3 regions of the Cupriavidus sp. 2KB_3 genome follow, and region 1 is predicted to be linked to each of the others. Evidence: predicted binding sites of a transcription regulator. Region 1 holds the regulator's gene; each other region holds the start of a gene.

Region 1 (4,927 bases):
GCCTCGATCCGCGCAGCCTGCCCAGCCCGCCCAATCGGCTGAATCTTCTGAAGAGACGCTCTACGAGGTTCGGCGCAAGATCTATCCGCGCTCGGTCGCGGGCGCCTTCTCGAGCTGGCGAGTCTGGCTCGTCATCCTCACCCAGCTGGTCTATTACGGCACGCCGTGGCTGCAATGGAACAACCGCCAGGCGGTGCTGTTCGACCTCGGCGCCCGCAAGTTCTATATCTTCGGCCTCGTGCTGTGGCCGCAGGACGTGATTTACCTCGCGGTCCTGCTTGTCATCTCGGCCCTGGCGCTGTTCCTGTTCACTGCTATTGCGGGCCGGCTGTTCTGCGGCTACGCGTGCCCACAGACCGTCTACACCGAGATCTTCATGTGGATCGAGCGGCGCGTGGAAGGCGACCGCATCGCCCGTATCCGGCTGGACGGCGACCCGTGGAGTCTGCGCAAGCTGCGACTCAAGGCGACCAAGCACGCGCTCTGGGTGGTGATCGCCCTGTGGACCGGCTTCACCTTTGTCGGCTACTTTTCTCCGATCCGCGAGCTGGGCGGGCAGGTGGTCGATTTCTCGCTGGGGCCGTGGCAGTCGTTCTGGATGCTGTTCTATGCGTTCGCCACCTGGGGTAACGCGGGCTTCATGCGCGAACAGGTGTGCAAGTACATGTGCCCGTACGCGCGCTTCCAGAGCGTGATGGTCGACCGCGATACCTTCGTGGTGACCTATGACGTAGGTCGAGGCGAGCCGCGCGGCAGCCGATCGCGCAAGGCGGACCGGCACACCGCCGGCATTGGCGATTGTGTCAATTGCAGCATCTGTGTGCAGGTCTGTCCGACCGGGATCGACATCCGCGACGGATTGCAATACGAGTGCATCGGCTGCGGAGCTTGCATCGACGCCTGTAACCAGGTCATGGACAAGATGGCCTATCCGCGCGGCTTGATCCGCTACACCTCCGAGAACGCAATGCGCAAGGGCCTGTCGGCGGTGGCGGCGCGCAGGCGGCTGTTCCGCACGCGGACGATCATCTACGCGGTGATCTGGTCGGTGCTGGTAGGAGGCTTTATCGGGTCGCTGGCGATGCGCGCACCACTCAAGGTCGATGTCATCCGCGATCGGGGTGCCTTGGGTCGCGAGGTCGAAGGTCGATGGATCGAGAACGTGTACCGGCTGCAACTGATCAATACCACCGAGGCTCCGATGCGCGTCCGGGTACAGGCGACGAGCGCGGCGCTGCAAGGGCTGACCATTGAGTACGACAAGTCGGCGGAAACGCTTGCGCCCACGTCGAACCGCCTGTTGCCCGTGCGCATCCGTATCCCGATCGACCACGCGCCGCAGGGCACGCACAAGATCCGCATCACGGTCACGGGGGAGGGCATGGACGATGCGCGGGAGCGCGCGCAGATCCAGGAAGCGACCAGCTTCATCGTGCCGCGCGGACTGTAGTGCGGGTCATCCAGGAAATTATCGACGCAAGGAGTAGGCAATGACAGCGCAACAAATCAAGCCGTGGTGGAAGGAACCGTGGCCGTGGTTGCTGATGAGTGGCCCGCTGGTGGCGATGATCGGCTGTGGTGTGACGATCTGGCTCGCCAATACCCACGCCGACGTGCCGGTGCGCGATGCTGCGCGGCATGGGCTGGTGGTGGAAAAGTTGGATGGGTCCGCCGCGCGCGCCGCCGCCCATGTCAATGAGACGGCGAGGCGGCCATGAGACTACGCTGGCTGATGTGGGTGATGTGGCCAGCGTTTCTGATCGGCGGCGTGGCTACGGCAACGGTGTTCTCGATTGTGGATCCCAGTGACCTGAGCTTCTTCGGTCATCCGGTCGACGCGTCGCGCGAAGCGGTCTACACCGTGGGATTCTTGCTGGCGTGGCTGTTCTGTGCCTTGTCGAGCGGCTTGACGCTCTACACCATGCCGACGCCGCTCAGCGATACCGATGAACTCGAGTAGCCCGCGCACCACCGCTGGCGAGGCGGCCTCAGCAGGATCGGTTGTAGATCTGCTTGATGCCGGCCATGTCGATGAGCTTGACGTGGCGCTGGCGGATCTGGATCAGGCCCGCCTCGGCAAATCGGGAGAACAGGCGGCTCACGGTCTCCAGTTTCAGGCCCAGATAGCTGCCGATCTCCTCGCGGCTCATGCGCAACACGAACTCGCTAGACGAGTAGCCACGCGCCGACAGGCGCTCGGAAAGATTGACGAGGAACGCGGCGAGCCGCTCCTCGGCGCGCATCGAGCCCAGTGTCATCAGCATGACCTGGTCCTGCGAGATTTCCTTGCTCATCAAGCGCAGGAACTGGGTTTGCAGCGAGGGCAGGTCACCCGAGAGCGCCTGCAGCTCGCTGAAGCGTACGACGCAGACTTCGGCGTCCTCGAGGGCCGTGGCATCGGAGGCATGCTGCATCTCGCCAAGGCCATCCAGGCCGACGATCTCGCCGGGCAGATGGAAGCCGGTGATCTGCGAGCGGCCATCCTCGAGCGTCACGTGCGTCTTGAGCGTGCCGAAGCGCACGGCATAGACGGCGGTGAGCGGATCGCCCATGCGATACAGCGTTTCGCCCTTGTGCACGCGCACGCGTTCCTGCACGAGCGTGTCCATCTTCAGGAGGTCCTGCTGCGACATGCCTACCGGCAGACAAAGCTGGCCCATCCCGCACGTGGAGCAACGGGGCGAGATCTCGGTGACGGGAATGGAGGTAAGCAATTGAGGGCTCTTGGTGATGCGCATTGCAGCAGGGGCGCGACAAATCAATTTTACCGCGTGAAGTGACGCCGAAGCGAGGGACCGTTGCCATTTGGTGTGCTTTTCAGCGTTTTTATCGTTGCGTTGTTTGGTGGCGTCCACTGTGCCGCGATGTGCGGCGGCATTGCGATGGCGGCCGAGCAGCGCGCGCCGGTGCGCGTGCCAGTGACGATCCATCGCTCGCCACGTGGCTGGCTCGTCGAATTGCTGGCGATGCACGCCGGACGCCTGACTACCTACGCGTTGCTGGGGGCCGTCATGGGTGCCGTCGGCGCCACCGCATGGAAGCAGGACTATCTGCCCGTGCAGCGGTGGCTCTATGGCGCAGGCGGGGCGATGCTGGTGATGTCGGGCTTCTGGTTGTTGCGTGGGCGCACCATGCGGGCGGCGGGCCTCGAGGCGCTTGCGGTGCGCGTGGCCCAGGGAGCGGTCGGCCGCGTGGGCGCGCTCGGTATCCGCCTGCCCGCGGGCTTGGCCCGGCATACGCCGCTCATGAGACGCTTCGGCTTGGGGCTCGCCTGGGGGATCGTGCCGTGTGGGATGGTCTATGGGGCACTCGCGATGGCGCTGCTGGCCGGCAATGCGGCGTCCGGCGCGCTGGTACTGTTCGCCTTCGGGCTGGGAACGCTGCCAAACCTGCTGGTGATTTCGGGGCTTTCAGGCTATGTGCGCCATTTGTCGCGCCGGCCGCTGCTCCGGGCGGTGGCGGGGGTGCTGATCATCGGCTTCGGCATCGTGGGCGTGGCGCGGGCGGTCTGGCTGCCCGAGACGCTGGCGGCGCATGGGTTTTGCGTGGTGTTTTGAGACAATTCCGAGTGGGGGGGCAGGCCAGCCGGGTTCATGCCATTTGCCACGTCGGGTGGCGGGCGGGTTGCGGACGGGGCCGGGAATGCCATACAATCGCGAGAACCACGGTATCGCGCCACGTAATTCCCTGGCGTCGCCGGGCCGGCATCCCTGATCTGGGATGCGTGTCCATGGGTCCGAGGCAGCGTTGGCTTGCCGGATCCGTCCCCACAGTTCATCCGGTTCAAAAGATCTGGTTTAAAAGGCCGGGCGGCCTTGTGGAGTGGTGGCGCAGGCGCAGGACGAAGCTTGTCCGGGCCGATATCCGTTTTTTCTTGCCGCCTTGGCAATCTGATTGTCCTGGCGAATGTCCGCTCCAAGGGGAAGGGTTCCGCCTGCGAGGGTAAAGGCGAGAGCGCGACGCAAGAGGTTCGACTCCCGGCGAAGCCAGCCGGATTCGGACGATCTCCTGCCGGAACGACCCGGCAAATCGATGCAAAAGAACGAAGTGCACCGCTTGGCTGCCTGGGCTGCGACAGGCTGCGAGTTGGCTGCGCAATGAGATGGCGGTGGCATCGGTACCGCTGTATCCGAAATCTCCAGTGCTCCGGGATTCGTCCGGGAGCAGGTGCAAAGACAGGCTGCACACAATCACATGAATACCCAAGAGGCGAAGATCGTCCTCGAGACCGCGCTGATTTGTGCGCAGGAGCCCCTGCGCCTCAACGATCTGCGCCGTCTTTTCGCCGACGATATCGGCGCCGACACCATCCGCGCCCTGTTGGACGAATTGCGACAGGACTGGCAGCAACGCGGTGTGGAACTCGTGGCCCTGGCCAGCGGCTGGCGTTTCCAGAGTCGACCCGAGATGCGTGAGTTCCTCGATCGGCTCAACCCGGAAAAGCCGCCCAAGTATTCGCGCGCCGTGATGGAGACACTTGCCATCATCGCCTATCGCCAGCCGGTGACGCGCGGCGATATCGAGGAAATCCGCGGCGTGACGGTCAGCACGGACGTGATCAAGAAGCTTGAGGATCGCAGCTGGATCGAGGTGATCGGGCACCGGGATGTGCCGGGCCGGCCCGCGCTCTACGCCACGACCAAGGCGTTTCTGGACGATCTGGGGCTGCGCACGCTGGATGAGCTGCCGCCGCTCGAGGACGCCCAGGCCCAGGTCCAGGCTGCCCTGCTGGACCAGCAGGCGATAGATTTTGAGGAAGTTGCCACGGCCAACCCGCCGGCTGGCGACGAAGAGGCCTTTGCCGAGCCCCAGCCCGTCGAGACCGCTGCCGAGGCGGTGGAAGCGGAGGTCGTGGCTGCGGCGGAGGGCGACCATGCGGAGCCGGTGGAGACGGAAGCCCACGGCGCCGATACCGAACAGAACGACA
Region 2 (4,927 bases), on a different contig from region 1:
CCACCTCCAGCCGCGCCTCGGTGGCGCACTGGCGCCGGAAGCGCGCCACGGTGTCTTCCGCTGCCTGCCGCAACTCGCCCTGTGTGAGCCGGGTGCGGAAGTTCAGCAGCAACTCGCGCACATCCTGGTAGCTCTCGTCCACCCCGCAACGGAGCATCGGCACGATCGCCGCCACATCGGCCAGCGCCCCGCGCGAGACGGCTTCTTCCAGCAGCTGGGCTTGCAGGTTCAGGTAGTTCAGGCCCTGGGCGATGCTGTCGTGCAGGCCCTGCGCCACGAGGTTGCGCTCCTCCACCACGGCCAACTGGCGCGCGGTGGCGGATAGGCGCTGGTGTTCTAGCGCCACGCCCAGATGCTGGGCCAGCGTTTCAAGCAGTTGCCGGTCTGACGCGTTAAGCACCCGTGGCGAGCGGAAGTGGAGGGAGAACATGCCGATCACCCCGCGCGGTGTGTCGATGCGGAACGCCGCGAAGCCGCCGAAGCCGCACGCCATCGGCGGCGAGGGCCGCGCATGGGGCAGGGCCGGCCAGGTGACCACGCGCTGCCGCGTGGCGGCGCCGCAGTGGCAGGCATCGGCCCCCATGCGCTGCTCCTGCTCGACCAGCGTGGCGGGCAGTCCTTCGGAAACCACCATGTGGAGGTTCTCCGGCACCGCATCGAGCATGCGCACGCTGCCGCCATCGGCGTCCAGGCGCCGCATGATCCGTGTCAGGAAGCCCCGGCACAGCGCCTCGGCCTCGTTCGGCTGGTTCAGGTAGGCGGCGATGTCGTAGAGCGTCTCGAGGTCGCGGTTGCGCCGGGCCAGTTCGGCGGTTTTCTGGGCCACGCGGGCCTCGAGCCCCCGGTAGAGTTCCTGGAGCTCGGCCGCCATCCGATTGAAACCGGTGCTCAGCGTGCCGAATTCGTCACGGCTGGTGACCGGCAGGCGCAGCGAGAATTCGCGGGCCGCCATGCGGCGCAGCCCGTCCTGCAGCGTCAGCACGGGCAGGATGATCCAGAGATAGAGCAGGTAGATGACTGCGACGGTGCCCATGCAGGCGATGGCGGCCAGCGCGGCCTGGGACATGCGCAGCAGGTCCGTCTTGCGTGCGTTGTCGGCCTCGATCATGCGCACCAGCTGGTCCGCCTGCGCGACAAAGTCGGACAGTGCGGCCACATAGGCGAGCGGCGTGCCGTCCGGCGCGTTCATGTCCTGCTCGGCCAGCGGCTTCATCCGCTCATCCCACGCCCGGGCCACGCGGTCCAGCTGGTCGTGGATGGCTGGCACGGCAGGCAGGAACAGCGGCCGCTTGGCGTCGCCCCGGCGCAGTTGCGCCAGCGTCTCGTCCAACTGGGCGATCCGTGGCGCGAGGGCGTGGGGTTGATGAGTGCGGGCCCGGGTCAGTTCGATGGCCACCGCGTTGGCGTGCATCCGTACGCTGCCGGCATCGTTGATCGCCGCGCCGGCGCCTTCGAGGTTCCAGGAGAGCCACAGGGTGCCGCCGATCATTGTCAGGACAACCAGCAGCGAGATCAGGGACAGCGAGATGATGCGGGTGGAGAGGCGGTGGCGCAGCCCCGGCAGCCCGACCGCCGAGGTGGCTTGGGGGTCCGCGTGCGTATCGAACGCGGCGTCAGGAAAGGGGGCTGGCATGTTGTGGGGGCGAGGGCAGGGCGTCAGGACACCTGCCATTCTGGTGCCGGCGATTGTGCCGTTTCCTGCGCTGGATCAAATTGCCGAGGGATGGATTGGGAACTCGCGCGGGATTCGCATTCCGGCAACACCCCGATCAGGCCCGTGCGATCCCCGCCGGCTTTTCGCCCGACATCAGGTAGTGAATCAGGTCCGCCACGGGCCGGATGGCGTCGCCAAACGGCAGCGTGCCCTTGCCGCGGAAGAACAGGCCGCGCTCCACGTCGCCCTTGAGCGCCTGAGAGAGCTTGCGGTCGATGCAGAACTGGCCGATACGCGCCACGCCGTCGCGCAGGCCGCACGATTGCAGGCAGTCGAAGCCCTCCAGGCACTCGCGCACCTTGGCACGTGCCTGGAGCGCCGATTCCCGCGAGAGATAGCGCTTGAGCCACGGCGTCAGCACCGCGCGCGCCGGCAGCCCCGCCACACTGGTGAACTCGCTGATCTGTTCCTGCGGTGCGGAAGCCAGCACCTGCTTGAACGCGGGGTGCGCGTCGCACTCCTCGGTCACGGCAAAGGCGGTGCCCACCTGCACCCCGGCCGCGCCCTGCGCCAGCCAGTGATGCAGCTTGCCGTGGTGGCCCAACCCGCCAGCCAGGATCAGCGGCACGGACTCCCAGGCCAGCCCCAGGCTGGCGAACAGCGTGCGGCATTCGTCCAGCACACGCGCGAACGAGAACCGCGCGTCGCCGATGTCCTCCATGCGCGAGGCGCCGAGATGCCCGCCGGCATGTGCGGGATGTTCGATCACGATGGCATCGGGCAGCCGCCCCTTCTTCATCCACTTGCGCAGGACCAGGCTGACGCCACGGGCGTCGGACAGGATCGGGATCAGGGCCACCTTCGGGTGATTGGCGGTCAGTTCGGGGAGGTCGAGCGGCAGGCCGGCGCCCATGACGATGGCATCCGCGCCACTGTCGCACGCCTGCCGGACCAGTGCCGCGTGGGCGCCGACGGCCTTCATCACGTTGACGGCGATCATCCCTTGCCCACCCGCCAACGCCTTCGCCGCGCGCACCTCGCGGTCAAGCGCGATGAGGTTGGCGTGTTCGATCGCGACCTTGTCGCGTCTGGCCGTGCCGGCCATCAGGTCGGAGTGATGATGGCGCAGGTCGATGCTGGCGATGGTGCCCATGGCGTTGTGGCGGGCCACGGTGCCGGCGAGCCGGTGCGCGGAAATGCCCACGCCCATGCCGCCCTGCACGATAGGAAGCAGCTTGCGGCCGGCCAGGTTGAGCCATCGATGTGTCATGAGGAAATCCGGAGTCAGGAGGGGCAAAAAACGGCCCAGCGTCTCACGCGCACCGGGGTGGCAGTTTGCGCCAGATCAATTTGCGGGGGATCGGCGGCCTGTTCCGAGGACCTAGTTCGATGGAACCAGAAAAATGTAACCCCGCCGGGGTTTGCGCGCGGTCAAGGGTTCCCCCTATGGGCATGACTAGCATCTTTGGTCGATCCCCACCCCATGCGCCGCCACGCGCATTTCTCGCCATGGATGCTTTCCCGCCCGCTGCACCCAATGTGCATGATGCGCATCATGTGCCAACATCTCCATCCGACTCGCCACCCTGCCAGCCGCGCCAGTCGCGCCGGCCGCAACTGGTGGCCCCGGCCGGTTCACTGGCGGCCCTGCGCATGGCCCTGCAGCACGGCGCAGATGCCATCTACCTGGGGTTGCGCGATGCCACCAACGCGCGCAACTTCGGCGGCCTGAACTTTTCCGAGGACGACATCCGCACGGGCGTGGCCGAGGCCCGCGCGCGCGGCGCCGAAGTGCTGTTCGCCATCAACACGTTTGCGCAGATGGGGCAGGTGGACCGCTGGCATCGCGCCGTGGACGCCGCCGCCGCGCTGGGTGCCGACGCGGTGATCATGGCCGACCCCGGCCTGATGGTCTACGCGGCGGAGAAGCATCCGGACCTGCGCCTGCACCTGTCCGTGCAAGGCTCGGCCACGCATGCCGATGCCATCGCGCTGATGCGCGAGCGCTTCGGCATCCGGCGCGTAGTGCTGCCACGCGTGCTGACGCTGGCGCAGATCGCCAAGCTCGCCAGGCAGACCGATGTGGAGCTCGAGGTCTTCGGCTTTGGCAGCCTGTGCGTGATGGCCGAGGGCCGCTGCCTGCTGTCCTCGTACGCGACCGGCGATTCGCCCAACAACCGCGGCGTCTGCTCGCCGGCCCACGCCGTGCGCTGGGACGAGGCGGACGGCACGATGCACGCGCGGCTCTCCGGCATCCTGATTGACAGCTACGCGCCCGGCGAGCCGGCCGGCTATCCCACGCTGTGCAAGGGCCGTTTCACCGTGGAGGGCGAGCACGGCTACGTGCTGGAGGAGCCCACCAGCCTCAACGCGCTGTCCCTGCTGCCGGCACTGATCGACATCGGCATTGCCGCCATCAAGATCGAAGGGCGCCAGCGCAGCCCGCGCTATGTGGCCGATGTGGTGGGCGTGCTGCGCGCCGCTATCGACGATGCCTGGGGCGACCCCCGGCGCTTCGTGCCGCGCCAGGAATGGCAGGCCACGCTGGGGCGCCACGCCGAGGGCGACCAGGTGACCCAGGGCGCCTATGACCGTCCGTGGCGCTGAAACCGTCCGCACCCTACCCACCATGACCACTCCCGATTTTCCCTATCCAATCGCCATCGCACTCGGCCCGCTGCTCTACTACTGGCCTCGCGCGGACGTGTTGCGGTTCTATGCCGACATCGCCGACGCCCCCGTGGACCGTGTCTACCTGGGCGAGGCGGTCTGCACGCGCCGCCACGAACTGCGCCCTGCCGACTGGCTGGACGTGGCGCGAATGCTGCGCGATGCCGGCAAGGAGGTGGTGCTGTCCAGCCCGGTACTGGTCGAGTCGGACAGCGACATCGCCGCCATGCGCCGCATCTGCGACCAGGACGAATTCCTCGTGGAGGCCAATGATCTCGGCGCGGTGCGTGCGCGGCACGGGCGGCCGTTCGTCGCCGGGCCGCATCTGAATGTCTATCACGCCGATACGGCGGCCTGGCTGGCCACGCTGGGCGCGCGCGGGGCCGTGGCGCCGGTCGAGATGGACCACGCGGCGCTGGCCGCGCTGGCGGCGGCGCGACCCGCCGGCATGCAGTTCGAGGCGATGGTCTGGGGCCGCATGCCGCTGGCGATCTCCGCGCGTTGCTTCACGGCCCGGCACCACCGGCTGCGCAAGGACGCGTGCGAGTTCCGTTGCCTGGACTACCCGGACGGGCTGGTTGCCCGCACGGGCGAAGGGCAGCC
Region 3 (4,927 bases), on a different contig from region 1:
GGCTTGCGAGGGGGATAGGACAGTTCGTCGCCTTCGGCATGCTCAGCGGCCAGCGCTACGTCCTGAATGCCGTTGGTCACCAGATTGAGCCAGAGGAGTTGCACCGGCAGCAAAGGCATCGGCAGTCCGAGCGGGATCGCCAGCATGAACAGCGTGACTTCTGCAGCGCCCGTGGAGACCAGCATGAAGATCACCTTGCGGATGTTCGCGTAGGCTACCCTACCTTCGCGGATGCCACTTACAATCGACGCAAAGTTGTCGTCTGCGATGACGATATCCGCGCTTTCCTTGGCCACCTCGGTACCCCGGCGCCCCATTGCCACGCCGACATGGGCATGCTTGAGCGCAGGCGCGTCGTTCACCCCGTCTCCAGTCACCGCTATGAAATGACCTGCTCTTGCGAGCGACATCACAATCGCCAACTTCTGGTCGGGGCTCACTCGCGCATAGATCCGCGCATGGCGCGTCAATTGGTCGAGGGCATCCTCGCCGAGCTGCTCGGCCTGGCGGACCTGATCGCCTGTCACCACCTGTTCAGCACTGAAGCGTATTCCTGCCTCGGTGGCTACCACACTGGCGGTGACCGGATCATCACCTGTCACCATCGCGATCTCGATGCCGGCGCCGTAGCATCTTCGAATGGCATCCGGTACCTCGGGCCGAACCGGGTCCCGCATGCCTGCCAGACCCAGGAAGGTCAGGTTGACCAGGTGCCCGTGGCCGTAGACCTCGTCCGGTTCGGCCCCGATGATCCCCTCGGCGAACGCCAATACTCGCAGGCCCTGTGCGGCGAGCGCCTCCTTTTGTTGCAGTAGCGCTTCTCGCCTGATCGGCGAGACGCTTCCACGCACATCCACCTGGTCGCACATTGCGATCAACGTCTCCGGTGCGCCTTTGACGAAAACGCGGATCCGGTCTTCGTGCCGGTGGAACGACGCGGCGTATCTCAGGTCGGGCTCATAGGGGATGCGCGCGACCAGTGGATACCGTTGCCTGACCTCGTGAGCAACGGTTCCCCCCTTGTGCGCCGCAGCCAGAAGTGCGATGTCCACAGTGTCCCCGGTACCGGACCAGCCCTTCGCTTCCCTGGCGAACTGCGCTTCATTGGGCAGTGCCGCAGCCCTCAGCAAGGCCGACACGCGCGTCCTGGCTTCCTCATCGGTCGTGTCCGCGGTGTGGATGGCGCAACGATCCACATCCGGGCCAACATCGCACGATAGCGCAGTCCCATCAGGTAGCCAGATGTCCGTTACGACAAGCTCGTTCATCGTCAATGTGCCAGTCTTGTCCGTGGCAATCATCGTGCAGGAGCCGAGCGCCTCCACTGCAGGCATCTTGCGCACGATGACGTTGGCCTTCGCCATCCGCCGCATGCCGATGGCCAATGCCACCGAGATCGCGACCGGCAGTCCTTCGGGAATCGCACTCACCGCCAGTCCCACTGACATCATGAAAAGTTCGGACAACGGCATGCCGCGCAGCAGGCCCACCGCTACCAGCAGCGCCACGGCAACACCCACCGCCAGGGCGATCAATCGAGAGAAGCGATTAAGTCGAATGAGAAGCGGGGGGCGTGATACCGATTCTCGGTTTAGTTCACGGGCTATGCGGCCGAACTCGCTCGATGCACCCGTTGCCACCACGACGCCCCGGCCCCGCCCCCGGTTGACCACTGTGCCCGCATAGGCACGGCACAGGCGACTGTGAGGCTCATCATCGGCACATTCCTGCATAACGCGCTTTCGCACAGGCAAGGATTCGCCGGTTAGCAACGATTCATCGCACTGCAGATCTGATACTTCCACGAGTTCGAGATCCGCCGGCACCCTGCCACCTGCTTCCACCAGCACAATGTCACCCGGCACCACACAGCGTGCCTCGATTCGCTGCTGCACCCCATCGCGGATGACGGTGGCATCCGGCTGCTCCATCTTGGAAAGCGCGGCCGCGGCCTTGTCTGCAGAATGTTCCTGCGCGGTGCCGACGACCCCGTTGATCATCAGCACGACAGCGATAAACAAGGCATCCCTCGGGTCTCCAAGGGCAAGCGCAACCGCCGCTGCAGCGAGCAGAATGTAAATGAGAGGGCTCAGAAACTGCCGGAGGAACACTGCGACGATCGACGGCGGCCCCGCTCGCGGTAGCGCGTTGGGACCTATCTCGACCAAGCGCTGGGCTGCCTCTGCCTTGCTCAGCCCGAGTTGCGCGGTTGCGGGGCGCATACCGCCCTGGTGACTGCCATCTCTCTGGTCAGGACGGTCGGCGTCTGCGGCATTGGAGAGATCCAAAGGAGAGTCTTCGCCGTTTGTCCCGTGCATGTCGGTAGCAGCAATGTGATGTTGGAGACAGCGAAAGAAATGTCGCAGAAGGTGTCTTTGCCGGCCTGGCTCGCCCACTGACCGTCTTCTAGCGTATGTGAGGGCATCCGGACCCAATTGACGTGGATCAAGTGACGGTTGACCACCGCCCGGCACGCCCCGTGAAGCTGGCTTGACCCAGCGCAAGCCACAGCGAGGCGCAACACCTACATTCGTCCATACCAAAAGGAGACAAAGATGCTAATTCAGGATATCTGCTCAGCCATAGCCGTGCATGTCCCACTGTCCTGCACCCTCCAGGAAGCAGCCACCCAAATGCGGGACCAACACGTCGGTGCGCTGATCGTGACAGAGAACTCATCGACCGGGACACGCGCAGTCGGCATGGTCACGGACAGGGACATCGTCATTGGTGCGACGGCCATCGGTGCGGATCCGTGCCAGACCGACGTGGTCGAGGTCATGACGCGCGGCTTGGTGGCGATTCCACGAGATGCGGGTGTCGGCGACGCAATGCAGTTGATGCTCAGCCACGGCGTAAGGCGGCTGGCTGTACTGGATGGTGATGCCGTAATTGGGGTGATTTCGCTCGATGACCTGTTCGGCGCGCTCGCAAGCGACTGGAACATGTTGTCTTCGCTCGTGCGCACCGAGCAGGATAAGGAGCGTTCCGCCAGCGCACCCACCCCGGCATCCACGTGACCACCAAACCACCCATGGATTCAACTTCCGGCACCATCTCCAGCGCCGATCTCGCACGGGGGTAAAGCATGCATGAAGCCAAACGGTCGTATACGGGGCCCCAGATCATTCTCCATGTCCCCGATTCCATTGCGCCGGGCCACCCCGGAGGCAGGGTCCAGTCCCCGGGGTTCAGGCGCACGCGATAAAGGCGTTTTTGACACCCATATGCCTCAGTCCTCGACCTCAAAGCGCGCCACAATGGCATCGATCATGGCCCGAACCCTCGCGGTATGGCGGAGGTCCTGGTGGGTGACCAGCCAGACTTCGTAGGCAGCCCCCCTCGAAAGTTCAGGCCAGATCCTTACCAGCCCGTCCCGCTCGCCCATATGCACCGGCACCTCGCCAATGCCGATATCGGCACGGATCATCGCTCGCAGCATGAGGCTTGAGTGAACGCTGGCGACGATGCGTCCTGCATGGATAGGCTCGCCCACCAAGGTGGGCCTGCCATTGCCTGACAGGAACGGCTGGTACAGCACGAGATCGTGTCCCGCCAATCCCGTGCCACGTTCGGGCTCGCCGTGGCGCCGCAGATATTGCTCCGTTGCATAGAGCCCCACACGCCAGCGCGCCAGCCTTCGCGCTACCAGGTCGGGACTTTCTGGCTTCTGCGTACGAATGGCGATATCCGATTCGCGCCGAGCGAGGTTGAGCATCTGCGTGGACGTGCTCAACTGCACTCTCACGTCCGGATGATCGACATGCAAGCTGGCAATCGCAGGGATCACGAACGCGAGTGCGAGCGAGTCGGTCGTCGTCACCCTCACCTCACCCGCCAGCCGATTGTCTATACCGTGTGCCTGCCTGACCAGTTCATGGGCGGACTGCTCCATTTTCTCGGCTGCTTTCAGGACGCTTTCGCCGGCAGACGTCAGGGCATAGCCATCCGACGCCCGAAAGAACAAGGTGGCGCTCAGTGCATGCTCAAGCGCAGCAAGGCGCCGTCCTACGGTAGCCTGGTCCAGCCCCACTACCTTGGCGGCCTTGCGCAGCGTACGTTCACGCTGCACCGCAAGGAAAATTCGTGCGTCATCCCAATTCATGCTGTTGGCCTTGTGATGCGTTTTTGCATTAGAGAAGCTGAATATTGCCGCACCAATTCATCGGTACGCAACTCTATACTGGCTGCCAATGGCCGGGCGCCTATCGTCCGGCGCGAGTGCGATCAACCAGGGACTAGCAATGAAAGCCATCACTTTCGCTGAATTCGGCGATGCCGACGTTCTGCAACTCACCGACGTGCCGGATCCGGAGGTCAGGCCCCATGACTTACTGGTGCGCAATCGTGCTGCCGGTCTCAACCGTGCTGACCTCACGCACAGGCGTGGCGGGTACGGACGCGCGAACTTCGGCGATTCGGACATCATGGGCCTGGAGATCGCCGGCGAGGTGATTGCGATGGGCTCCGAGACGCAGGGCTTCGCCATTGGCGACCGCGTCATGGGAATCGTGGGCGGCGGCGGTTACGCGGAACTGGCACGCATCGACTATCGCATGGCCATGCACATTCCCGATGGGCTGGGCGACGTACATGCGGGTGCGTTGCCAGAAGTATTCGTCACCGCCTGGGAAGCCCTTGGTCATCTGGGTCGGCTGACATCAGACGAGTCAGTGCTGATCCATGCGGCGGCTGGTGGCGTTGGCTCGGCCGCGGTGCAACTGGCGCACGCGGTAGGCGCCAGGGTCCTGGCAACGGCCGACGGCAGCAAGCGCGAAGCCGTACTCGGCTTCGGCGCGGATATCGCCATTGATTACAAAAGCGAAGACTTCGAGGCAGTGGTGAATAAAGTCACCGCGGGGCGCGGCGTGGACGTGATCATCGATTTCGTCGGCGCGCCCTACCTGGCACGCAACATTCGCTCCCT

Evidence for each region. The regulator FNR, encoded in region 1, switches genes on or off when oxygen is low (the NO sensors DNR and NnrR bind a similar motif). The targets are predictions, from matches to a motif close to TTGATNNNNATCAA.
Region 2: ubiU (ubiquinone anaerobic biosynthesis protein UbiU) is a predicted target of FNR. The motif match lies at 2,990-3,003, and genes of this name have one in related genera.
Region 3: AB4120_RS16800 (cation-translocating P-type ATPase) is a predicted target of FNR. The motif match lies at 2,436-2,449, and genes of this name have one in related genera.

What each region holds. Positions count from the first base shown of each region.
Region 1 covers NZ_JBFRHD010000019.1:103,009-107,935, forward strand. Annotated here, with positions in the region: gene ccoG (cytochrome c oxidase accessory protein CcoG) at 1-1,450, shown strand, start outside; gene AB4120_RS20350 (hypothetical protein) at 1,491-1,718, shown strand; gene AB4120_RS20355 (hypothetical protein) at 1,715-1,960, shown strand; gene fnr (fumarate/nitrate reduction transcriptional regulator Fnr) at 1,989-2,714, opposite strand; gene AB4120_RS20365 (sulfite exporter TauE/SafE family protein) at 2,799-3,557, shown strand; gene scpB (SMC-Scp complex subunit ScpB) at 4,195-4,927, shown strand, end outside.
Region 2 covers NZ_JBFRHD010000003.1:236,598-241,524, reverse strand. Annotated here, with positions in the region: gene AB4120_RS04350 (type IV pili methyl-accepting chemotaxis transducer N-terminal domain-containing protein) at 1-1,633, opposite strand, end outside; gene AB4120_RS04345 (NAD(P)H-dependent flavin oxidoreductase) at 1,770-2,924, opposite strand; gene ubiU (ubiquinone anaerobic biosynthesis protein UbiU) at 3,212-4,261, shown strand; gene AB4120_RS04335 (U32 family peptidase) at 4,284-4,927, shown strand, end outside.
Region 3 covers NZ_JBFRHD010000015.1:2,859-7,785, forward strand. Annotated here, with positions in the region: gene AB4120_RS16800 (cation-translocating P-type ATPase) at 1-2,288, opposite strand, end outside; gene AB4120_RS16805 (CBS domain-containing protein) at 2,556-3,020, shown strand; gene AB4120_RS16810 (LysR family transcriptional regulator) at 3,233-4,105, opposite strand; gene AB4120_RS16815 (NAD(P)H-quinone oxidoreductase) at 4,245-4,927, shown strand, end outside.